One region of the Pseudomonas sp. TH37 genome, then DNA from elsewhere that is predicted to be linked to it. Evidence: predicted binding sites of a transcription regulator. Region 1 holds the regulator's gene; each other region holds the start of a gene.

Region 1 (5,972 bases):
TTCCAGTAAGGGTTGGGCAGGCAGCGCACGTCGAACACCAGATCGGCGTCCACCGGCATGCCACGCTTGAACCCGAAAGATTCCACCAGGAACGCAGTGCCCGGTTCCGGCTGATTCAGCAGGCGCAGCTTGATGGTATCGCGCAGCTGATACAGGTTCAGATTGGTGGTATTGACCTTGAGGTCGGCCAGATCGGCGATAGGCCCCAGCAGATTGGTTTCGTCCTGTATCGCCTCCGCCAATGAGCGATTGGCGCTGCTCAGCGGGTGACGACGGCGAGTTTCCGAAAAGCGTTTGAGCAAGGTTTCTTCGTCGGCGTCCAGGTACAGCACATCGCACTGGATATGCCGGCTGCGGACCTCTTCCAGCAATTCGGGGAACCGTGACAGGTGGCTCGGCAGGTTGCGCGCATCAATGGACACGGCCACCAGCGGTTGTGCCAGCTCGGTGTGAATCAGCGCGCGTTCGGCCAGTTCCGGCAGCAAACCAGCAGGCAGGTTGTCGATGCAGTAGTAGCCGTTGTCCTCGAGCACATCGAGGGCGGTACTTTTACCTGAGCCGGAGCGGCCACTGACGATGATCAGGCGCATGATTAGTGACCGTTTTGCTCGTCCAGGACAACCTGATACAAGGCTTCGTTGCTCGGGGCGCTGCGCAGCTTCTCACGCACTTCCTTGCGATCCAGCATGCTGGCGATCTGACGGAGCAATTCCAGGTGTGCATCGGTGGCAGCTTCCGGGACCAGCAGAACGAACAGCAGGTCAACCGGGGCGCCATCAATGGCGTCGAAATCGATAGGGGCTTCCAGGTGCAGCAGCGCACTGATTGGCGAGGTGCAGCCTTTAAGCCGGCAGTGGGGGATGGCGATGCCGTTGCCGAAACCGGTAGAACCGAGTTTCTCACGGGCAATCAGGGCCTCGAATACGTCCTGCATTTCCAGATCCGGTACTTCGCGGTGGATAAGGTTGGCAATTTGCTCGAGGGCTTTCTTTTTACTGCCACCCGGCGCGTTCACTTGGGAACGGCCGGGGGTCAGGATGGTTTCTAGTCGGATCATGGATTGGGGGTGTTAACGACCGGTCGCGCCCTGGAGGAGGCTCTGGGTCTTTTCCTTATGCTTTTTAAGTTGGCGATCCAGCTTGTCGGTCAGCAGGTCGATGGCGGCATACATGTCCGTATGCTCGGCATTGGCGACCACTTCTCCGCCGGGAATATGCAGCGTGGCTTCGATCTTCTGCAGCAGTTTTTCGACGTTCATCGTGACTTGCACATTGGTGATCTTGTCGAAATGCCTCTCTAATCGGTCGAGTTTTTCGCCGATGTAGGTGCGCAGGGGTTCGGTCACTTCCAGTTGGTGTCCACTGATGTTGACTTGCATACAGCTTCTCCTTCGTTGCCAGTGCATAAAGCGGCAGGCAGAAATGCCTGCCACTGGAACGCTGTGGCGAGCCCGGCGGCTACATCAACCGCTTCCGTTCGCTGGAAGGCGCGATCCCCAGGGATTCGCGGTACTTGGCGACGGTGCGACGGGCTACCTGAATGCCTTGTGCCTCCAGTAAACCAGCGATCTTGCTGTCACTCAACGGCTTTTTCTGATTTTCCGCAGCAACCAGTTTTTTGATGATCGCGCGGATCGCCGTGGACGAGCATTCACCGCCTTCGGAGGTACTGACGTGGCTGGAAAAAAAGTATTTCAGTTCATAGATGCCCCGTGGGGTATGCATGAATTTTTGCGTGGTCACCCGTGAAATCGTCGATTCATGCATGCCCACCGCTTCGGCGATGTCGTGCAGCACCAACGGCTTCATGGCTTCGTCACCGTATTCTAGAAAGCCGCGTTGATGCTCGACGATCTGGGTGGCGACTTTCATCAGGGTTTCATTGCGGCTTTGCAGGCTCTTGATGAACCAGCGAGCTTCCTGCAACTGATTACGCATGAAGGTGTTGTCGGCGCTGGTATCGGCGCGGCGCACGAAACCGGCGTATTGGGCGTTGACCCGCAGGCGTGGCACCGATTCCTGGTTCAGCTCCACCAGCCAGCGCTCGTTGTCCTTGCGCACGATCACGTCGGGAACGACGTATTCGGCTTCGGTGGACTCGATCTGTGAGCCCGGGCGCGGGTTGAGGCTCTGGACCAATTCGATGACCTGACGCAGTTCATCTTCCTTGAGCTTCATGCGGCGCATCAGCTGGCTGTAGTCGCGGCTGCCGAGCAGGTCGATGTAATCGGTGACCAGGCGCTTGGCCTCGGCCAGCCAAGGGGTCTTGGCGGGCAGCTGGCGCAGTTGCAGCAGCAGGCATTCGCCGAGATTGCGGGCGCCGATGCCAGCGGGTTCGAATTGCTGGATGCGGTGCAGGACGGCTTCGATTTCGTCCAGTTCGATGTCCAGTTCCGGGTCGAAGGCTTCGAGGATTTCCTCAAGGGTTTCGTCCAGGTAGCCCTGATTGTTGATGCAGTCGATCAGGGTCACGGCGATCAGGCGATCGGTGTCGGACATCGGTGCGAGGTTCAGTTGCCAGAGCAAATGGCTTTGCAGGCTTTCACCGACCGATGTGCGGGTGGTGAAATCCCACTCGTCGTCATCGTTGCTCGGCAGGCTGCTGGCGCTGGTCTGGTAGACGTCTTCCCAGGCCGTGTCGACGGGCAATTCGTTAGGAATGCGCTCATTCCAGTCGCCTTCCTCGAGGTTATCCACCGTTGGGGCGGTTTCCTGGTAGGAGGGTTCCTGAATGTCGGCGTTGGGTTTCTGTTCGGCGCTATCGGCCAAGGGGTCGGCATTATCGAAGTCGTCGCCTTCTTCCTGGCGTTCGAGCATCGGATTGGACTCCAGGGCCTCCTGGATTTCCTGTTGCAGGTCCAGGGTCGACAATTGGAGCAGGCGGATGGCCTGTTGCAGCTGCGGTGTCATCGTCAGCTGCTGGCCCATTCTCAAGACTAGCGATGGTTTCATGGCAGGGGCTTAACACCTTATTCGCCGGCGCACATGCGCCATCCACTACAGGGCGCCGAAGCGCCAAACATAAGCAAATTATATGCCCGAAACTGAAGTGTTTGCCTAGAGCGCTGTAACAATAAAAACTTATTGATTTTTTATTGAAGTGAGCGCTCTCTCGGCGACCCGGGCACCTCAGTGCTTACAGGCGGAACTCATGACCCAGATACACTTCCTTGACCAGTTCATTGGCCAGGATGGTGGCGGAGTCACCTTCAGCGATCAGTTGACCATCGTTGACGATGTAGGCGGTTTCGCAGATATCCAGGGTTTCACGGACGTTATGGTCCGTGATCAGCACACCAATGCCTTTGGCCTTGAGGTGATGAATGATCTGCTTGATATCGCCCACCGAAATCGGGTCCACACCGGCGAAAGGTTCGTCGAGGAGGATGAATTTCGGATTGGTGGCCAGTGCCCGGGCAATTTCCACGCGGCGGCGTTCACCACCGGACAGGCTCATGCCGAGGTTGTCGCGGATGTGGTGGATGTGAAATTCCTGCAGCAGGCTTTCCAGCTCTTGGCGACGACCGGCCTTGTCGAGTTCCTTGCGGGTCTCGAGGATGGCCATGATGTTGTCGGCCACCGACAATTTGCGGAAGATCGACGCTTCTTGCGGAAGATAGCCGATACCCGCCTTCGCACGACCGTGCATCGGCTGGTGGCTGACATCCAGGTCATCGATCAGTACGCGGCCCTGATCGGCCTGTACCAGGCCGACAATCATGTAGAAGCAGGTGGTTTTACCGGCGCCGTTAGGGCCAAGCAGGCCGACGATCTGACCGCTGTCGATGGACAGGCTGACGTCGCGCACGACCTGACGGCTCTTGTAGCTCTTGGCCAGATGCTGAGCTTTCAGAGTTGCCATTACTGGGCCTTTTGCTCGTCAGTTTTCTTCTTCGGCTGGATCACCATGTCGATGCGAGGACGCGCCTCGGTAACCTTGTTACCCGTGGCGCGACCGGCGCTCGCAAGCTTTTTGACCGTGTCGTAGACGATTTTCTCGCCTTGGGTGACGTTGTTGTCTTTATCGATGACTTTGGCGCGATCGATCAGCACGACGCGGTTTTGCGAGGCGTGGTACTGAATAGTCACTCCGTAACCCTGAACAGGCTTGGTGTCGCCCGCCGTTTGCAGTTGCTCGAAGTAGGCGAGGTTGCCTACCGAGGTCACCACGTCGATGTCGCCGGCCGGGGTGCGGGTGATGGTCACGGTGTTACCGGTGACCTTCATCGAGCCCTGCGTAATGATTACATCGCCTTTATAAGTGGCAACGCCATTCTTGTCGTCCAGTTGGGCATCGTCGGCCTGAATGCGGATAGGCTGCTCTTGATCGTTCGGCAGAGCCCAGGCGCTCACGCTTCCCAGTGCTGCGCCCAGACTGAGCAAAATAGGGAGAGTTTTAACGAGCCTCATACTGTCCTCTTACGTTCGATAGCAGGTGTATCCTGCTTTCTTTCAAGTACGCTTTCATTCCGTTGCCTGTCGATACACCGCCGGCGCCGTCGATTCTAACGGGTTGATCGGTCTGCGCATATTGCTGCTGCGGGAACACTGTCATACGGGTGGTGGTAATCAGGGTTTTGCGGTTTTTTTCGTCGAAACGGGTGATACGTACCGAGTCAATCAGCTCGACTTGAGTACCGTCCGGGTTGACTTCGCCGCGCTCGCTCTGGACGTGCCAGGGGAATTCGGTGCCACGGAACATGTTCAGGTCAGGATTGGTCAGCAACGTCACTTCGGTCGCTTTCAGGTGTTCAACCTTGTCCGACGTCATCTCGTATTGCAGTTTGCCGTCGGGCAGGTACTGCACGCTGTGGGCGTTGACGGCGTAATAGTCGATCGCGCTTTCATCGACCTTCACCACCGGTTTGTCGAGGAAGCGTTCCGGGCTGATGTTCCAGTAGCCGACCGCTGCAAAAATCGCTGCGATGCAACCGAACATCAGGATGTTGCGAATCTTTTTGCTCAGCATGATGGGCTCACAGGTACGCGGCGTTGGCCGCATCGAGGCGGCCCTGGGCGCGCAGGATCAATTCGCAGAATTCGCGAGCAGCACCCTCGCCACCGCGGGCCTGGGTGATGCCGTGGGCGTGTTCGCGCACGAAACTGGCAGCGCTGGCCACCGCCATGCCAAGGCCAACACGGCGAATCACCGGCAGGTCTGGCAGGTCGTCGCCAAGGTAGGCCACTTGTTCATAGCTCAGGTTGAGCTGGGCAAGAAGTTCGTCGAGCACCACCAGTTTGTCTTCGCGACCCTGGTACAGGTGTGGAATGCCGAGGTTCTTCGCACGCCGTTCAACCACCGGGGTCTTGCGGCCGCTGATGATAGCGGTCTGCACGCCGGCTGCCATCAACATCTTGATGCCCTGGCCGTCGAGGGTGTTGAAAGTCTTGAATTCGCTGCCGTCTTCGAGGAAGTACAGGCGCCCATCGGTCAGTACGCCGTCGACGTCGAATACCGCCAGTTTGATCTGTTTGCCGCGTTGCAGCAGGTCCGTGCTCATTACATTACTCCCGCACGCAGCAAATCGTGCATGTTCAAGGCGCCGACCGGGCGGTCTTCGCTGTCGACCACTACCAGTGCGTTGATCTTGTGGTCTTCCATGATTTTCAGCGCCTCGGCGGCGAGCATCTCGGCACGTGCGGTCTTGCCGTGGGCGGTCATCACTTCATCAATGGTCGTGCTGTGGATATCAATGGTGCGGTCCAGAGTGCGGCGCAGATCGCCGTCGGTGAAGATCCCGGCGAGTTTTCCATCTGTGCTCAGTACAACGGTCATGCCCAACCCCTTACGGGTCATTTCCATCAAGGCATCCTTGAGCAGCGTACCGCACGTCACTTGCGGTAATTCGGTGCCGGCATGCATGACGTTTTCCACTTTCAGCAACAAGCGACGGCCAAGGGCGCCACCCGGGTGGGAAAAAGCGAAATCTTCAGCGGTAAAACCGCGAGCTTCAAGCAAGGCAACGGCAAGGG
Region 2 (5,972 bases), on a different contig from region 1:
CGCGCCAGATACACGCGTTCTTCCTTGGAAGCCTGTAGGCCAAGTTTGCCGTAGGTGTGGGTGAATTCGGCGAACCAGGGGTTGGTCAGCAGCGGACAGTGGCCAAAGATCTCGTGGAAAATGTCCGGCTCTTGCAGGTAATCCAGCTCTTCGCGGGTACGAATAAAGGTCGCCACCGGAAACTGCTTGTTCGCCAGCAACTCGAAAAAGGTCTGGAAGGGAATCAGCGCGGGGACTCGGGCAACCTGCCAACCGGTGGTTTCACCGAGGACCTTGTTGATTTCACCGAGTTGCGGAATGCGGTCGTGGGGCAGACCGAGTTTTTCGATACCGTCCAGGTATTCCTGGCACGCACGGCCCTCGACCACTTTCAATTGGCGAGTGATCAGCGTGTTCCACACCGCGTGTTCTTCGGCGGGGTAGTCGATAAAACCTTGCGCATCGGGCTCGCGAGCCACGTATTGCGTCTGCTTCATGCTGCTCTCCTGCTAGGGGATTCGTTCTTGTTGTGTGTACAGCTATAGACCTAGAAATACCCCAAGGAGTGCGGTGTTGCAGCAGGTGATCCGCGGTGAGAGTAGGAAAAATCTCGGCTTTTCGTAAAGTATTCGTTACGGATTGGTCGCTATGGCGCAAGTATTGATATTTGCGGGTTTGAAATGGCTCACAGGTGTCACATAATCTTGACGACTAACTTGGTGCCCCCGCAGAAAATTTCTCGCGCCGGGCCTCGATCACCGCTGTTACGGGCCTTTATATGCGTATCAAAGTTCACTGCCAGAACCGCATCGGTATCCTGCGCGACATTCTCAACCTGCTGGTCGAGTACGGGATCAACGTCGCCCGCGGCGAAGTGGGCGGTGAGCACGGCAACGCGATCTATCTGCACTGCCCGAACCTGATCAACATTCAGTTCCAGGCGTTGCGTCCGAAGTTCGAGGCGATTGGCGGGGTATTCGGCGTCAAGCGCGTAGGGCTGATGCCCAGCGAGCGTCGGCATATGGAACTCAATGCCTTGCTCGGTGCCCTGGAGTTTCCGGTGCTGTCGATCGACATGGGTGGCTCCATCGTCGCGGCCAACCGTGCAGCGGCGCAGTTGCTCGGAGTGCGGGTGGACGAGGTGCCGGGGATTCCACTGTCGCGGTACGCCGAAGATTTCGATTTGCCGGAGCTGGTGCGCGCCAACAAGTCGCGGATCAACGGCTTGCGGGTGAAGGTTAAGGGTGACGTGTTTCTCGCCGACATCGCGCCGCTGCAATCGGAGCATGACGAAAGCGAGGCCATGGCCGGTGCGGTGTTGACGCTGCACCGGGCGGACCGGGTAGGCGAGCGCATCTATAACGTGCGCAAGCAGGAGCTGCGCGGCTTCGACAGCATTTTCCAGAGCTCGAAAGTAATGGCGGCAGTGGTACGCGAAGCGCGGCGCATGGCACCGCTGGATGCGCCGCTATTGATAGAAGGCGAAACCGGCACCGGCAAAGAGCTGTTGGCGCGGGCCTGTCACCTGGCGAGCCCGCGTGGGCAATCACCGCTGATGGCGCTCAACTGCGCCGGTCTGCCGGAGTCCATGGCCGAGACCGAACTGTTCGGCTACGGCCCCGGTGCCTTCGAAGGAGCGCGGGCCGAAGGCAAGCTCGGGTTGTTGGAGCTGACGGCGGGCGGTACGTTGTTCCTCGATGGCGTCGGTGAAATGAGCCCGCGCTTGCAGGTGAAATTGCTGCGCTTTCTGCAGGACGGTTGCTTCCGTCGTGTAGGCAGTGATGAAGAGGTCTATCTGGATGTGCGGGTGATCTGCGCGACTCAAGTGGACTTGTCCGAGCTGTGCGCTCGCGGTGAGTTTCGCCAGGATTTGTACCACCGCTTGAACGTGCTTTCGTTGCACATCCCGCCGTTGCGCGAATGCCTCGACGGGTTGGCGCCGCTGGTGGAGCACTTCCTCGATCAGGCCAGTCGGCAGATCGGTTGCCCGTTGCCGAAACTGGCGCCGGCGGCGATGGAGCGGCTCAGTCACTATCACTGGCCGGGTAATGTGCGGCAGTTGGAAAACGTACTGTTCCAGGCGGTTTCCCTGTGCGACGGCGGCACCGTCAAAGCCGAGCACATTCGTCTGCCAGACTACGGCGTGCGTCAGCCGCTTGGCGATTTTTCCCTTGAGGGCGGCTTGGACGAGATTGTCGGGCGCTTTGAAAAGGCGGTGCTGGAACGTTTGTATTCCGAGCATCCGAGCAGTCGGCAACTGGGCAAGCGGTTGGGGGTTTCGCATACGACCATTGCCAATAAGTTGCGTGAGTACGAAGTCGGTAAAGAGCCGGGCTAAACAGCTTTTGTGGCGAGGGAGCTTGCTCCCGCTGGGCTGCGTAGCAGCCCCCTGCAATCTTTCGGAACCACCCCGTTGCGCGAATTTTACGACTGCTGCGCAGCCGAACGGGAGCAAGCTCCCTCGCCACAGGGAACTGAGTCGGTCATGAAGGCCGGCTCTTGCCACCTACCGGCATAACACCGCCGGTTTTTCGTCTTCGACACATTCCCCCAATCCCCTATGAATCCCTCAAGTCCTTTGTTTGCCGGGCCCTGCGCCGCCAGAAAAAAGTTGGTCTGCAAATTGCTTATGGCTCAGCAGTACAGCAGTGGGCGGCAAACGTCCGGCATGCAGAGGAAAGAGTGTGGACAAGTACCTTTATGTGGCAATGACCGGCGCCAGCCAGAATGCACTGGCGCAGAAGGCTCATGCCAACAACCTGGCGAACATCTCTACCAACGGTTTTCAGAAGGACCTGGAACAGGCCCGTTCGATGCCGGTGTTTGGTGACAGCTTTCCGGCGCGTGCGTTTGCCATGACCGAGCGTCCGGCCACCGACTTCTCCCCGGGTGCGCTGGTGCAAACCGGTCGCGACCTCGATGTCGCGGTGCAGGGCAATGGCTGGATCGCCGTGCAGAACCCCGATGGCGGTGAAAGCTACGTGCGCACCGGCAGCCTGAACGTTGACGCGCTGGGCGTGCTGCGCGCCGGCAACGGTATGCCAGTGGTAGGCAATGGCGGGCCGATTGCCGTGCCGCCCGAGCAACAAATCGAAGTCGGCGAAGACGGCACCATCAGCATCCGTGCGATGGGCGAAGGCCCTCGCGTGATGGCCGAAGTCGACCGTATCAAACTGGTCAACCCAGACTTCAAGAACATGACCAAAGGCCTGGACGGTTCGATCCACACCAAGGATGGCAAGCCGGCGCAGGCCGATGCCAACGTCAAGCTGGTGTCCGGGTTCCTTGAGTCGAGCAACGTCAATGCCGTGGAAGAAATGACCTCGGTGCTGGCGCTGGCCAAGCAGTTCGAGCTGCACATCAAGATGATGAACACCGCCAAAGACGATGACCAGGCCATGGCTCGGGTCTTGCAGATCAGCTAATTATCAGAACGTCGCGCCGTAAAACAGGCGCACGAGGAGAATCGAATGCTTCCGGCTCTATGGGTTGCCAAAACAGGTCTGTCCGCCCAGGACACCAACCTCACCACCATTTCCAACAACCTGGCGAACGTATCGACCACGGGTTTCAAACGTGACCGCGCCGAGTTCCAGGACTTGCTGTATCAGATCAAACGCCAGCCAGGCGCCCAGTCGACCCAGGACAGCGAACTGCCGTCGGGTCTGCAAGTGGGTACCGGTGTGCGCATCGTCGGCACCCAGAAAAACTTCACCGCCGGTAGCTTGCAAACCACCGAGCAGCCGTTGGACATGGCCATCGACGGTCGCGGTTTCTTCCAGATTCTGCAGCCGGACGGCACCACGTCCTACACCCGTGACGGTACGTTCCACCTGGATTCCAACGGCCAGATCGTCAACGCCAGCGGCTTCGCCCTGGAGCCGGCCATTGTTATTCCGAACGACGCTCAGACCTTCACTGTCGGCCGTGACGGCACCGTGTCCATCACCGTTGCCGGCAACCCGGCCTCCCAAGTGATCGGCAACCTGCAAACCGCAGACTTCATCAACCCGGCCGGTCTGCAAGCGGTGGGTAACAACCTGTTCCTGGAAACCGCTGCCAGTGGCGCGCCGCAAGTCGGCACCCCGGGCCTCGCCGGTTTCGGTACCACGCTGCAGAACACCCTGGAAACGTCCAACGTCAGCACCGTTGAAGAGATGGTCAACATGATCACCACTCAGCGCGCCTACGAGATGAACTCCAAAGTGATCTCCACTGCCGATCAGATGCTCTCGTTCGTAACGCAGAATCTGTAATCAAGTCTATGAGGCGGCCATGAGGTCGCCTGCAACACCGTGAGGTAGGGTCATGAATCGCTTTGTATCTGTTCTGGCACTGAGTGGGGTCGTCGTGCTCGCGGGCTGCGTCGCTCCGCCGCCCAAGCCCAATGACCCTTACTACGCCCCGGTGTTGCCGCGCACGCCGCTGCCGGCTGCCGCCAATAACGGCTCGATCTACCAGGCCGGTTTCGAGCAGAACCTGTACAGCGACCGCAAGGCGTTCCGGGTCGGTGACATCATCACCATCACCCTGAACGAGCGCACCCAGGCGAGCAAGAACGCCAACTCGCAGATCGACAAGAACAGCGACACCAGTGTCGGCCTGACCTCGTTGTTCGGCTCCAGCCTGACCACCAACAACCCTATCGGTGGCAATGACCTGAGTCTGAACGCCGGCTATAGCGCCGACCGCGCGACCAAGGGCGACAGTAAGTCCGGCCAGAGCAACAGCCTGACCGGTTCGATTACCGTGACCGTCGCCGACGTGTTGCCCAACGGCATCATCGCCGTGCGCGGCGAGAAGTGGCTGACCCTCAACACTGGCGATGAGCTGGTGCGCATTGCCGGCCTCGTTCGCGCCGATGACATCGCCACCGACAACACCGTGTCGTCGACCCGCGTCGCCGATGCACGCATCACCTATTCGGGCACCGGTGCGTTTGCCGATGCGAGTCAGCCAGGCTGGTTCGACCGTTTCTTCCTCAGCCCGCTGTTCCCTTTCTAGGTGGCTATGTTGAATCTTAAACACCTGATGGTGGGCGCTCTGTTGCTGACCGCAGCCTTCGATGCTCAAGCCGAGCGGCTGAAGGACATCGCCAGTATTTCCGGCGTGCGTTCCAACCAATTGATCGGCTACGGCCTGGTGGTCGGGCTTAACGGCACCGGCGACCAGACGACCCAGACCCCGTTCACCCTGCAGACGTTCAACAACATGCTTTCGCAGTTCGGCATCAAGGTGCCGGCAGGTTCGGGCAACGTGCAGTTGAAGAACGTTGCAGCGGTATCGATCAGTGCCGACTTGCCAGCGTTCGCCAAGCCGGGTCAGCAGGTGGATATCACCGTTGCGTCCATCGGTAACTCCAAGAGCCTGCGCGGCGGCACCTTGCTGCTGACGCCGCTCAAAGGTATCGATGGCAACGTCTACGCCGTCGCTCAGGGCAACCTGGTGGTTGGCGGTTTCGATGCCGAAGGTCGTGACGGTTCGAAAATCACTGTCAACGTTCCGTCGGCCGGTCGCATCCCTGGCGGTGCATCGGTCGAGCGTGCGGTGCCAAGCGGTTTCAATCAGGGCAACAGCCTGACCTTGAACCTCAACCGTTCGGACTTCACCACCGCCAAACGCATCGTCGACAAGATCAACAACATGCTTGGCCCTGGCGTCGCTCAGGCCATCGACGGTGGTTCGATCCGCGTGACTGCGCCACTCGATCCGAGCCAGCGGGTCGACTATTTGTCGATCCTCGAAAACCTCGAAGTCGACCCGGGTCAGGCGGTGGCGAAAGTCATCATCAACTCGCGGACCGGCACCATCGTGATCGGCCAGAACGTCAAGGTTTCCCCGGCCGCCGTGACTCACGGCAGCCTGACCGTGACCATCACCGAAGACCCGATCGTCAGCCAGCCTGGCCCTCTGTCCAACGGGCAGACGGCGGTGGTGCCGCGCTCGCGGGTCAACGCCCAGCAAGAAGCCAAGCCGATGTTCAAGTTCGGCCC
Region 3 (5,972 bases), on a different contig from region 1:
GGCGCTCAGGCTTTCCATCTGCCTGGATACGACCCCAGAATTTTGGCTGAACCTGCAATCGACATACGATTTGCGCAAAGCCGAGATTGAACGGGGTGCCGTGATTCGAGATCAGGTTGAGCGTATTTCTCACTGCGCCTGATCTTTCGTATTAACTGAACCCCACGTCTAAAGCGTGGGGTTCTTTTTTGGAGATCAGAATGCTTGGAGCACCTTCGATACTCGCTTCCACCAAGGTTCGTTGACGGCGCTTCGTGGTCGATCCTGGTCAGGCAACATCTGCGGAACGTCTTGCAACCGAATCCACGGCTGGTTATTCCAGTGCAGCAAACTCAACGACATTTCCGGCCAGTTCAGCAGGCTCAGGATCGGGCGTTCGGTTGAGGTGGGTTGCTGGGCGTCTCTGAGCGCCGGCACCACGTCGTGGGTCAGCCATTCGCGCAGGCCTCGGTATTCGGGGCAGTAGTGGTAGACCAGTAATGCGTAGACACCGGATTCGCTGATGAGCAGGGTGTTTTCGACGGTGCCATGGATGAGCATCTGTAGGGTTTGGTGTTGGTCGGGGTCGAGTTTGCGGACGGCGCGTTCGTCGAGGAAGAGGCGCAGGAGTCGGCCGAGGTCTCGGGCGCTGAACCAGGGTTGGTTTCCGAGGAGGAGGGCGTGGAGGTGGAGTTTGTGGCGGGTGAATATGTGTGGTGTCAGATAGTTTTCGTCCATAGTGCAGTGCCCAAATTCGCTTGATAGATGACTGCCTCTTATCGTCGCCAAACAATAAAGGTGGCAGCTGCGTGCGGGTTGGCGAACCGGCCAAGCGAATACCGGCAGACCCGAAGGTCTCCCACACACAGCCGCCATATAACGAATCGAGAAAAATACCCGATATCGAATGACGTTGCGTGCATAGCTTGGTTCCAGGTCGCCAAACCTAGTGCTGACATTCAGCATCAGGTGAGCTTAGGAGCCGGGGCTTTGCGACGCTATCGGACGGCGGTGCTGATCTTTGTAGGAAGTTGCCGGGATGTTTGCGGGGCTTAAGATCAAAAGATCGCAGCCTTCGGCAGCTCCTACAGGGGTGGTCGTTCCAGCGAGGGGCTGCTGGAACACCGTGGTGACTCTATCGCGAGCAGGCTCGCTCCCACATAGACCCCATTGTCAAAGGGGATCGGCGGGGTTACTCGGTCGGTGGATTGAGCTTCGCTTCCAGCTCAGCCACTTTCGCCTCTAGGCTCTCCAACCGTGCGCGGGTCCGTGCCAGTACGACCATCTGGCTATCGAACTCTTCCCGGCTCACCAGATCCAGCTTGCTGAAGCCACTCTGCAACAAAGCTTTGAACTGGCTTTCGATTTCGCTTTTTGGCAGTGGGGTGTCGCCGCTGAAGAGGCGGGAGGCGGTGCCGCTCAGGGCGTCGAGGAAGTCTTTGGGCGCGAGCATGGGAAATGTCCTGTCAACAATGGCGGGCAGTGTATCACGCAGTGTCTATAGTCAATCTCGGCGACTGCGATGCACGCTTTTCGCGCATGTGAGTGGACGGCCGCGCACTGTTGTTGTGCGTAACTGTTGCGTCAATTGAGCGAAAGGGTCTGCGGCAGCGGCCAAGCACTTGAAATCAATGGGTTTTGGATAGATGGCAAGCTTTCTGCTTAGTCGCTGGTGACCCATGCACTGATGCAGTCGCTGTGACGAATGCAGTGCGCCAAGCGGAACGGGGGAAGTTTCGTGCGGAGTGGTTCGCTGGCGTCGGACGGGCAGGTAAGGCCGACGATGCGTTACAAAGCCAGGCACTGCGCTTAGACTTGAGTCGGGTTTGTTTTCCTGGGGCAAGTCCACCAATTCGGGAGAGAGTTTTCATGAAGCTAGTCACTGCCATCATCAAGCCGTTCAAACTGGACGACGTGCGCGAGTCGCTGTCCGAGATCGGCGTGCAGGGCATTACCGTTACTGAGGTCAAAGGCTTCGGTCGGCAGAAGGGTCACACCGAGCTGTATCGCGGCGCGGAGTACGTGGTCGATTTTCTGCCCAAGGTGAAGATCGATGTCGCCATTGACGACAAGGATCTGGACCGGGTTATCGAGGCGATAACCAAGGCCGCCAACACCGGCAAGATCGGTGACGGCAAGATCTTCGTGGTCAATCTGGAACAGGCGATTCGCATCCGTACCGGCGAAACCGATACCGACGCAATCTAAGCCGCCACAAACCCAACGCCCCAGGAGAAAACAATATGACTCTGCGTAAATTCGCAGGGCTAGGAGCCCTGTTGTCCCTCGTAATGCCCGGCCTGGCCATGGCGGCAGACGAAGTGGCGGCCCCAGTCCTCAATTCCGGCGATACCGCCTGGATGATGACCTCGACAGCCCTTGTGCTGTTCATGACCATTCCCGGTCTCGCGCTGTTCTACGGCGGCATGGTTCGCTCGAAAAACATTCTTTCCGTGATGATGCAGTGCTTCGCCATTACCGGTCTGATCAGCATTCTGTGGGTCATTTATGGCTACAGCATTGCGTTCGACACCACCGGCATGGAGCAGGGTGTCGTCAACTTCAACTCGTTCTTCGGTGGCATGGGCAAGGCGTTCCTCGCCGGTGTCACGCCTTCGAGCCTGACCGGCCCCGCGGCGCTGTTCCCCGAGGCGGTCTTCATTACCTTCCAGATGACTTTTGCCATCATCACCCCAGCGTTGATCGTCGGTGCTTTCGCCGAGCGGATGAAGTTTTCCGCCATGCTGATCTTCATGGGCATCTGGTTCACCCTGGTTTACGCACCGATTGCGCACATGGTCTGGTCCGGCAACGGCGGTCTGATGTGGGATTGGGGCGTACTCGACTTCGCCGGCGGCACCGTGGTGCACATCAACGCCGGTGTGGCCGGTCTGATTGCCTGCCTGGTGTTGGGCAAGCGTAAAGGTTTCCCGACCACCCCGATGGCTCCGCATAACCTCGGCTACACCCTGATGGGCGCCGCGATGCTGTGGGTCGGCTGGTTCGGCTTCAACGCCGGTTCTGCTGCCGCCGCTAACGGCACTGCCGGCATGGCGATGTTGGTCACCCAGATCGCCACTGCCGCTGCGGCGCTGGGCTGGATGTTTGCCGAGTGGATTACCCACGGCAAGCCAAGCGCACTGGGTATCGCTTCGGGTGTTGTGGCCGGTCTGGTTGCAATCACTCCGGCGGCCGGCACCGTGGGCCCGATGGGCGCTCTGGTGATCGGTCTGGCGGCGGGCGTGGTGTGCTTCTTCTGCGCAACCACCCTGAAACGCAAGCTCGGTTATGACGACTCCCTGGATGCCTTCGGCGTGCACGGTATCGGCGGTATCCTCGGCGCGATCCTGACTGGTGTGTTTGCTGCACCATCGCTGGGCGGTTTCGGCACCGTTACCGACATCGCTGCTCAAGTCTGGATTCAGTGCAAAGGCGTGGGCTTCACGGTGATCTACACCGCGATCGTCACGTTCATCATCCTTAAGGTCCTGGACGCCGTCATGGGGCTGCGTGTCACCGAGGAAGAAGAAGCTGTCGGCATCGATCTGGCGCTCCACAACGAACGCGGCTACAACTTGTAAGCACGCGCATAAAAAAATTGCCCGGCTTGCCGGGCATTTTTTTGTCTGGAATTTGTCAGTGGAGGAAGGGCTGAAAGGTTTTTTCTCACACGTTCAGTCGCGTTTACGACGGGCGTTTTTCTACGGCCAATGGCTTACACGATTGAAGGAATATTAGGGCCTTTGTTTTTTCACAGAGCGCGCTAGAATGCGCCCCGAACGTGCGGAGAACTGTATGTGGCAACAGACTCTGATTACCCTGCGGGCACGGCCCCGGGGCTTTCATCTGGTAACGGATGAATTACTCGCCGGCTTGCCTGAACTCAAGGCGTGTCGGGTCGGTCTGTTGCATTTGTGGCTACAGCATACCTCGGCGTCGTTGACCATCAACGAGAACGCCGATCCGGCGGTACGTCGCGACTTCGAACGATTTTTCAATCGTCTGATCCCACAAGGAACAGACGGCTATGAGCATAACGACGAAGGCCTGGACGACCTCCCGGCGCACTTCAAGGCCAGCGTACTTGGCTGTCAGCTCAGTTTGCCGATCTCGGCAGGCCGACTGGCGTTGGGGACCTGGCAAGGTGTTTATCTGGGCGAGCACCGTGATCATGGCGGTGCCCGTAAAGTCCTCGCCACCGTGCACGGTGAAGGGGCATGAAAACCGCTGGTTACCAGCGGTGGTTGATTTTTTTCCGGCAGCCGTCGACAGACGGCAAAGCTGGGCTATAACTAATCTGCTTTTCGCAAGTCATGAGGTAGAACATGAGCGACGATGATCTGGAAAACGACGACCTCGAAGTAGGCGACGAAGACGAAACCGAAGAAGGCCTTGAAGCGGCGGCAGAAGACGTCGCTGAAGATGACGGCGGTGATACGCCCGTTCCGACTGCCAAAGGCAAGGCCAAGGCTGCGGTATCGGTCGATGAGCTGCCGAGCGTCGAAGCCAAGAACAAGGAACGCGACGCCCTGGCCAAGGCCATGGAAGAGTTTCTGGCACGGGGCGGCAAGGTGCAGGAAGTGGAGGCCAATGTGGTCGCCGATCCTCCCAAGAAGCCTGATAACAAGTACGGCAGCCGGCCTATCTAAGCGCCTGCTTCTTGCTTGCTGAAAAAGCCCGCCGTCGCTGCGGGCTTTTTCATGGGTGAGGATAAAAAATCAAAGTTTACGGTGACCCCTGTGGGAGCGGGCTTGCCCGCGATGAGGCCGTCACATTCAAAATTTATGTTGGATGAAACACCGCCATCGCGGGCAAGCCCGCTCCCACAGGTTATGTGTCAGGCGGAAGCCGAATTCCACCGCGCCAACAACCCCGGCAATTCGTTCAGGCTACGAATCTCGGCATCTGGCGCCTTCTCGACTTCCCACGCTTTGCCCGCCGGGTTAAACCAGATTGCCCGCAACCCCGCCTGTTGGGCGCCGGCAATGTCATCACCGGGATGGTCGCCGATATGCACTGCGGTTTCGGCCGTCGCGCCACCCCGTTGCAACGCTTCGTGAAACAGTCGCGCATCCGGCTTGGCAATGCCGATGTCTTCGGCGCACAGGGCAAACTTGAAGTAATCCGCCAGCCCCAATCGACGCACATCGGCATTGCCGTTGGTCACCACGCCAAGCGCATAGTGATTGGCCAGAATTTCCAGGGTCGGTTGCACCTCCGGGAAGATCTCCAACTGATGCCGCGCATGCAGAAACACTTCGAAACCCTGATCGGCCAGGTCGAATGCTTCGGTATGTCCGTAACCGGCTTCTTCCAGCGCATGGAACAACACCCGCCGACGCAGGGCGCTGATGCGGTGCTTGAGGCTCGGTTCGTTGCTCAGCACTCGCTCGCGAATCGACCACAGATGTTCCACCGGTACCGCGCCCAGGTTCGGTGCATGCTCGATCAGCCATTCACGCAGTATGGCTTCGGCGCTGACGATCACCGGGGCGGTGTCCCACAGGGTGTCGTCGAGGTCGAAGGTGATCAATTGGATGGTCATGAATCATCGCCTTTAATGCGTTTGGCCCGTGGATGGGCACTGTCGTAGACCGTCGCCAGGTGCTGGAAGTCCAGGTGGGTGTAAATCTGGGTGGTCTTGATGTCCGAGTGGCCGAGCAGTTCCTGCACCGCCCGCAAGTCCTGAGAGGACTCCAGCAAATGGCTGGCGAAGGAGTGTCGCAACATGTGCGGGTGCAGGTTCTGCCCCAGTTCGCGCTCGCCGGCGGCCTTGACCCGTACCTGAATCGCCCGAGGGCCGAGGCGCCGTCCTTGCTGGCTGACAAACACTGCGTCGTCCGCCGGGTTGGTCATGGCTCGTAGCGGCAGCCACAACTCCAGCGCTTCGCGAGCCTTTTTGCCCACTGGCAACAGTCGAGTCTTGCTGCCCTTGCCGAGCACCTGGACCATGCCGTCAGCCAGGTCCAGCTGATCAAGATTGAGCCCGGTCA
Region 4 (5,972 bases), on a different contig from region 1:
GCGGCGACCTGAACAACCCACAGTTCAGTGTCATGCCTATTATCTGGCAGACCCTGCGCAACCTGATCGTGAAAGCGGCCGCAGCGCCATTCAAAATGATTGGCGGTCTGGTCAGCGGCGGTGGTTCGGAAGACTTGGGCACCGTGGCATTTGCACCGGGTTCAAGCGACCTGAGCAAAGACGCTGAAGCGGCGCTGGTCAAATTGTCCCAGGCGCTCAAGGAACGTCCGGCCCTGCGCCTGGAAATCGAAGGCACCGCCGCCAAGACCAGCGATGGCCCGCTGATTGCCGAGCAACGCCTGGAGCGGGAATACCAGTACAACTACTACAAAATGCTCCAGCGCCGTGGTGACAAGGTGCCGGCCCAAGCCTCATTGCTGGAAGTGCCGGACAGCGAGAAAGGCCCGCTGCTCGAAGGGATCTACCGCACACGCCTCAAGACTCAGCCGCCCGCCGAATGGAAGGACTTGGGCAAGGAAGAGCGCAGCAAAAAAATGCGTGAAAGTGTGATCACGTTCTGGAGTTCCAGCGAGGTGCTGTTACGTCAACTGGGTCAAGAGCGGGCCAGCAGCATCAAGGATTATCTGGTGGATAAGGGTCAGTTGGCCGATGATCGCGTGTACTTCATCGACTCCAGCCTCGGTGAGGCACAAAGCGATGGCCGCGTTATCACGCCCATGCATCTGGATGCCGAGTGATGGGCGCACACTGGCTTCTGAGCCTGGCTCTGTTGCTGGTTGCCGGCCAGGCAGCGGCGGCCGATACCTTGCGCTGCGGCAGTCAATTGATCAGCGTCGGGGACAGGTCCGGCGAAGTGCTGCAGAAATGCGGAGAGCCCGTTGCCCGCGACGTGTTGGGCTATAAGCGCAGCGCCAATCGACGGGAAGAGTTTCAGGTCGAGGAATGGACCTACGGGCCCAACAGCGGGATGTACCAGTACCTGCGCTTTGAAGGCAACCGGTTGGTTCGAATCACCAGCAAGCGCGGGAATTGAAGAAGATCAAAAGATCGCCCTGTAGGAGCTGCCAAAGGCTGCGATCTTTTGATCTTTTCCCCCCAAAATAGAACAGGCCCCGACACGAATGCCGGGGCCTGTAATGGCCACATCCTTGTGGCCTTCGCATGAACTCTCAAGTAGCGGCAGACGTATGACTCGGCCCGCCTACCGCACCTTCTCCCAGTCCAGGCGAGAAGCCTTGTCTTACTCGGATTTCAGGCCGTCAGCGGACACATCTTTGACGCCTTTGATTTTCTTGGCGATAGCCACGGCGGTTGTTTTCTGAGCGTCTGTCAGAACGGTCATGGAAGACAGGGAAACAACGCCTTTGTTGGTTTCGACTTTGATGTCGGTGCCGGGGATGCCTTTCTCGGTTACCAGGTCTGCTTTGACTTTGGTGGTGATCCAGGTATCGGAAACATCCTCTTTCGCTTCAGTGACTTCACCGGCGGCCAGCATCATAGGTGCCTGAGTCGCTTGGGTAGTCTGTGCAAATGCAGCGTTGGCCATGGTCAGGGTCAGCGCGGTAGCAGTAGCGGCAGCGATAGCGAACTTCTTCATACGAGTAACTCCTGTATTTCTGGAAAGTCTGCTGCGTGTCTTGTCAGCAGGGTTACAGGAGATAGTGCGAACGTTGTGCCAACCGCCACATAAAAAATAAAACCTTTTAAATCAATATGTTAGACACAATGGCGATTTTCGAAATCATGCAAATTGCATGACTGCGAAATTATCTACATGCAACATGCGGGTTTTAGCGCAGGCCTAAGGCCATGAATTGTCGGGGGTTTTCTTGATATTGAATCGGTCCCCAAATGACGAGCAAAAAAATGCCCCGTGTCGTTAAACGCGAGGCATTGGCAGGATGACAATGGTTCAGGCGTCAGCAGCACCGGTACAGCCTTTAGGTGTGTATTGCTGTTCAGCCGTGGTAACGCAAGTCCAGCCACCGGTAAGGGTGCGTGTAAGCGTAATGGTTTTGCTGAGCACCGGCCCTGGAGCATTGAGAATAACGCAGCCAATAGTACCCGCACCGTCAGCGGCGGTACCCGATGCCGTAATCGTGCAATTACCGGTGGTCGCCGTACCGCCGATCAGTGCGAGGGTGGGGTTAGTGCCCTGGTTGATAATGTCTTCGAAAGGCACCTTCAATGCCGAAATCTCTGCAAGAGCAGCGGTGACCTTCGCCCGCGCCTGGTACTTCGAATACTGCGGCAACGCAAACGTCGCCAGAATCCCGATGATCGCCACCACGATCAGCAGCTCGATCAGAGTAAAACCTTTTTGATTTTTCATAGACAGGCTCCATGCATGAGTCGAAATCTCATGATCTGAACAAGGCACAGCACAGGTCATGCCAAGCCGCGCACGCCCCTGCCTGCTCGGCGCGAGATCGCGGCAAAGACCTTTCCTACTCCAAGGATCCGCACTATCTGACACTTTTTGTCACCTCACCCCGACTGGTTTGGTTCCACTGCTTGACTAGGCTATAAGTCATTAACTGTCTGCGTCCGGTATCCCAATGAATGACATTGCCCTTAGCGGTCTGGCCAAGCAATTGGTACTGGCCGAGCTGATCACTGACCAAAGTGCGCAACAGGCGTATCAGCAAGCCCAACGCAATCGAGTCTCGCTGGTCACCTACCTGGTGCAGAACAAACTACTGAAAAGCTGGCAGGTCGCCGAGGTGGCCTCGGAGCATTTCGGCATGGCCTTGCTGGACCTCAATTGCCTGGACAAGGACACCCAACCCCGAGGGCTGGTCAGTGAGAAGCTGATCCGTCAGCACCACGCCCTGCCCCTCTGGCGGCGTGGTAACAAGCTGTTCGTGGGGATTTCCGACCCGACCAATCATCAAGCCATCAACGACATCCAGTTCAGCACCGGGCTGAGCACCGAAGCCATTCTGGTGGAGGAAGACAAGCTCAGCGATGCCATCGAAAAATTCTTCGACAACCACTCCACCGGTCTGGAAGACATGGCCGATGTCGACCTCGACGGGCTGGACATAGAGTCGGTCGATGACCAGCACCAGGATTCCATCCCGGGGCAAGATACCGATGACGCGCCCGTGGTGCGCTTCGTCCACAAGATGTTGCTCGACGCGATCAAGAGCGGCTCTTCCGACCTGCATTTCGAACCCTATGAAAAAATCTACCGCGTGCGGATGCGCACCGACGGCATGCTGCGGGAGGTCGCCAGGCCACCGACACAACTGGCCAACCGCATTGCTTCGCGGCTGAAGGTCATGGCCAGCCTCGACATCTCCGAGCGGCGCAAACCCCAGGACGGGCGAATCAAAATGCGCCTGTCCAAAAGCAAGTCCATCGACTTCCGGGTCAACACGCTGCCAACCCTGTGGGGCGAGAAAGTGGTGATCCGGATCCTCGATCCGTCCAGTGCCCAAATGGGCATCGATGCCCTCGGCTACGAACCCGACCAGAAAGACTTGTACATGGCCGCTCTCAAGCAGCCACAGGGAATGATCCTGGTGACCGGCCCCACCGGCTCGGGCAAGACCGTGTCGCTGTATACCGGGCTGAACATCCTCAACACCGTCGACATCAATATTTCCACCGCCGAAGACCCGGTAGAAATCAACATCGAAGGCATCAACCAGGTCAACGTCAATCCGAGGCAAGGACTGGACTTTGCCCAAGCGCTGCGCTCGTTTCTGCGTCAGGACCCGGACGTGATCATGGTCGGCGAAATCCGCGACCTCGAAACCGCCGAAATCGCCATCAAGGCCGCCCAGACCGGGCACATGGTGCTTTCCACACTGCACACCAACAGCGCCGCGCAAACCCTGACCCGCTTGCACAACATGGGGATTCAGGGGTTCAACATCGCGACCTCGGTCAGCCTGATCATCGCCCAGCGCCTGGCGCGTAAACTGTGCAGTCATTGCAAAAAGCCCATCGAGATTCCCCGCGAGGCGTTACTCAAAGAAGGCTTTCCCGAGGAACGCATCGGCTCGTTCACGATCTATGAACCGGTCGGTTGCGATCAGTGCAACAACGGTTACAAAGGGCGAGTAGGGATTTATGAAGTGGTCAAGAACACCCCAGACCTGCAACGGCTGATCATGGCCGAAGGCAATTCACTGGAAATCGACATCCAGATGCGTAAGGACGGCTTCAACGACCTGCGTACTTCGGGCCTGCTCAAGGCCATGCAAGGCATCACCAGCCTTGAAGAAATCAATCGGGTCACGAAGGACTGAACATGGCGGTCAAAGCAGCGAAAATCAGCATATATGCCTGGGAAGGCACAGACAAAAAAGGCACAAGAATGACCGGCGAATTGACCGGTCAGAATCCCGCGCTGATCAAGGCTCAGTTACGCAAGCAAGGCATCAACCCGGGCAAGGTGCGGAAAAAAACCGCGTCCATTTTCAGTGCCGGAAAACGCATCAAGGCCTTGGACATTGCCCTGTTTACCCGGCAGATGGCGACCATGATGAAAGCCGGCGTGCCGCTGCTGCAATCGTTCGACATTATCGGTGAGGGCTTCGATAACCCGAAGATGCGCAAGCTGGTGGACGAGGTGAAACAGGAGGTCGCGGCTGGTAACAGCTTCGCCGCAGCCCTGCGCAAAAAGCCCCAGTATTTCGATGAGCTGTACTGCAACCTGGTGGATGCCGGCGAGCAGGCCGGGGCTCTGGATACCCTGCTGGAACGGGTGGCGACCTACAAGGAAAAGAGCGAAAGCCTCAAGGCCAAGATCAAGAAAGCCATGACTTACCCGCTGGCGGTGGTGTTCGTCGCGATCATTGTGACCGGGATTCTGCTGGTCAAGGTTGTGCCACAGTTCGAGTCGGTGTTCTCGGGGTTTGGCGCCGAACTGCCGGCGTTCACCGTGATGGTCATCGGCTTGTCGGAGTTCCTGCAGGCCTGGTGGTGGATGGTGCTCGGCATGTTGGGTGCGCTGATCTTCGGCGTCCGCCATGCCTTTAAAAAGTCCCCGGGCTTTCGGGACCGGATGGACACCTGGCTGCTGAAACTGCCGTTGGTGGGCGCGCTCATGTACAAGTCTGCCGTGGCCCGTTACGCCCGCACCTTGTCGACCACGTTTGCCGCCGGGGTGCCACTGGTCGAAGCCCTGGATTCAGTGGCGGGCGCGACCGGCAACATCGTGTTCAAGCGAGCGGTGTTACGCATCAAGCAGGATGTTTCAACCGGCATGCAGCTGAATTTTGCCATGCGCACCTCCGGCATCTTTCCGAACATGGCGATCCAGATGACGGCCATCGGCGAAGAGTCCGGCGCACTGGACGATATGCTCGACAAGGTCGCAAGCTTCTATGAAGACGAGGTGGATAACATGGTCGATAACCTGACCAGTCTGATGGAGCCTTTCATCATGGTGGTGCTGGGGGTTATCGTCGGCGGCCTGGTGGTTGCGATGTACCTGCCCATCTTCCAACTTGGCTCAGCGATCTGATATGTCCTTGAACGAATTTCTGAGTCTCAACCCGCTGGCCTTCACGATCACGGCATTGGTGATCGGTTTGCTGATCGGCAGTTTTCTCAACGTGGTGGTCTGGCGCCTGCCGAAAATGCTTGAGCGTGAATGGCGCCTGCAGGCCCATGACGTCCTGGATTTGCCACCCGAAGCCCCCGGCCCGGCTTACAACCTGATACTGCCTCACTCCGAGTGCCCCGACTGCGGCCATCGGATTCGAGCGTGGGAAAACATTCCCGTACTCAGTTATCTGTTTTTACGTGGGCGATGCTCGAACTGCGCGACGCCGATCAGCAAACGTTACCCGCTGACCGAACTGGCCTGCGGCGTGCTGTCGGCGTTCGTCGCCTGGCATTTCGGTTTCGGTTGGCAGGCCTGCATGGTGCTGGTCCTGAGCTGGGGCCTGTTGGCGATGAGCCTGATCGACGCCGAACACCAGCTGTTGCCGGATGTGCTGGTGCTGCCGTTGATATGGCTGGGGTTGATCGTCAACAGTTTCGGGCTCTTCGTG

Evidence for each region. The regulator sigma-54, encoded in region 1, starts transcription at its own class of promoters, with help from an activator protein. The targets are predictions, from matches to a motif close to ANTGGCATNNANNTTGCTNT.
Region 2: the regulator sigma-54 is predicted to act here: its motif matches at 2,590-2,609, upstream of JFU11_RS02125 (flagellar basal body rod protein FlgF).
Region 3: the regulator sigma-54 is predicted to act here: its motif matches at 1,625-1,644, upstream of glnK (P-II family nitrogen regulator).
Region 4: the regulator sigma-54 is predicted to act here: its motif matches at 2,340-2,359, upstream of JFU11_RS22540 (pilin).

Annotation. Positions count from the first base shown of each region.
Region 1 covers NZ_JAEKFD010000008.1:132,529-138,500, reverse strand. The annotation lists gene rapZ (RNase adapter RapZ) at 1-590, opposite strand, end outside; gene ptsN (PTS IIA-like nitrogen regulatory protein PtsN) at 593-1,057, opposite strand; gene raiA (ribosome-associated translation inhibitor RaiA) at 1,070-1,378, opposite strand; gene JFU11_RS20285 (RNA polymerase factor sigma-54) at 1,458-2,951, opposite strand; gene lptB (LPS export ABC transporter ATP-binding protein) at 3,136-3,861, opposite strand; gene lptA (lipopolysaccharide transport periplasmic protein LptA) at 3,861-4,409, opposite strand; gene lptC (LPS export ABC transporter periplasmic protein LptC) at 4,396-4,968, opposite strand; gene JFU11_RS20265 (HAD family hydrolase) at 4,976-5,500, opposite strand; gene JFU11_RS20260 (KpsF/GutQ family sugar-phosphate isomerase) at 5,500-5,972, opposite strand, start outside.
Region 2 covers NZ_JAEKFD010000001.1:445,893-451,864, reverse strand. The annotation lists gene phhA (phenylalanine 4-monooxygenase) at 1-476, opposite strand, end outside; gene JFU11_RS02130 (sigma-54-dependent transcriptional regulator) at 758-2,317, shown strand; gene JFU11_RS02125 (flagellar basal body rod protein FlgF) at 2,664-3,404, shown strand; gene flgG (flagellar basal-body rod protein FlgG) at 3,450-4,235, shown strand; gene flgH (flagellar basal body L-ring protein FlgH) at 4,288-4,983, shown strand; gene JFU11_RS02110 (flagellar basal body P-ring protein FlgI) at 4,990-5,972, shown strand, end outside.
Region 3 covers NZ_JAEKFD010000005.1:377,813-383,784, forward strand. The annotation lists gene JFU11_RS16110 (HigA family addiction module antitoxin) at 1-142, shown strand, start outside; gene JFU11_RS16115 (Bro-N domain-containing protein) at 196-717, opposite strand; gene JFU11_RS16120 (accessory factor UbiK family protein) at 1,172-1,432, opposite strand; gene glnK (P-II family nitrogen regulator) at 1,849-2,187, shown strand; gene JFU11_RS16130 (ammonium transporter) at 2,223-3,560, shown strand; gene JFU11_RS16135 (secondary thiamine-phosphate synthase enzyme YjbQ) at 3,775-4,200, shown strand; gene sutA (transcriptional regulator SutA) at 4,305-4,628, shown strand; gene JFU11_RS16145 (HAD family hydrolase) at 4,817-5,524, opposite strand; gene xerC (tyrosine recombinase XerC) at 5,521-5,972, opposite strand, start outside.
Region 4 covers NZ_JAEKFD010000009.1:302,959-308,930, reverse strand. The annotation lists gene JFU11_RS22555 (DUF748 domain-containing protein) at 1-698, shown strand, start outside; gene JFU11_RS22550 (DUF2845 domain-containing protein) at 698-994, shown strand; gene JFU11_RS22545 (BON domain-containing protein) at 1,202-1,558, opposite strand; gene JFU11_RS22540 (pilin) at 1,874-2,293, opposite strand; gene pilB (type IV-A pilus assembly ATPase PilB) at 2,520-4,220, shown strand; gene JFU11_RS22530 (type II secretion system F family protein) at 4,223-5,440, shown strand; gene JFU11_RS22525 (A24 family peptidase) at 5,442-5,972, shown strand, end outside.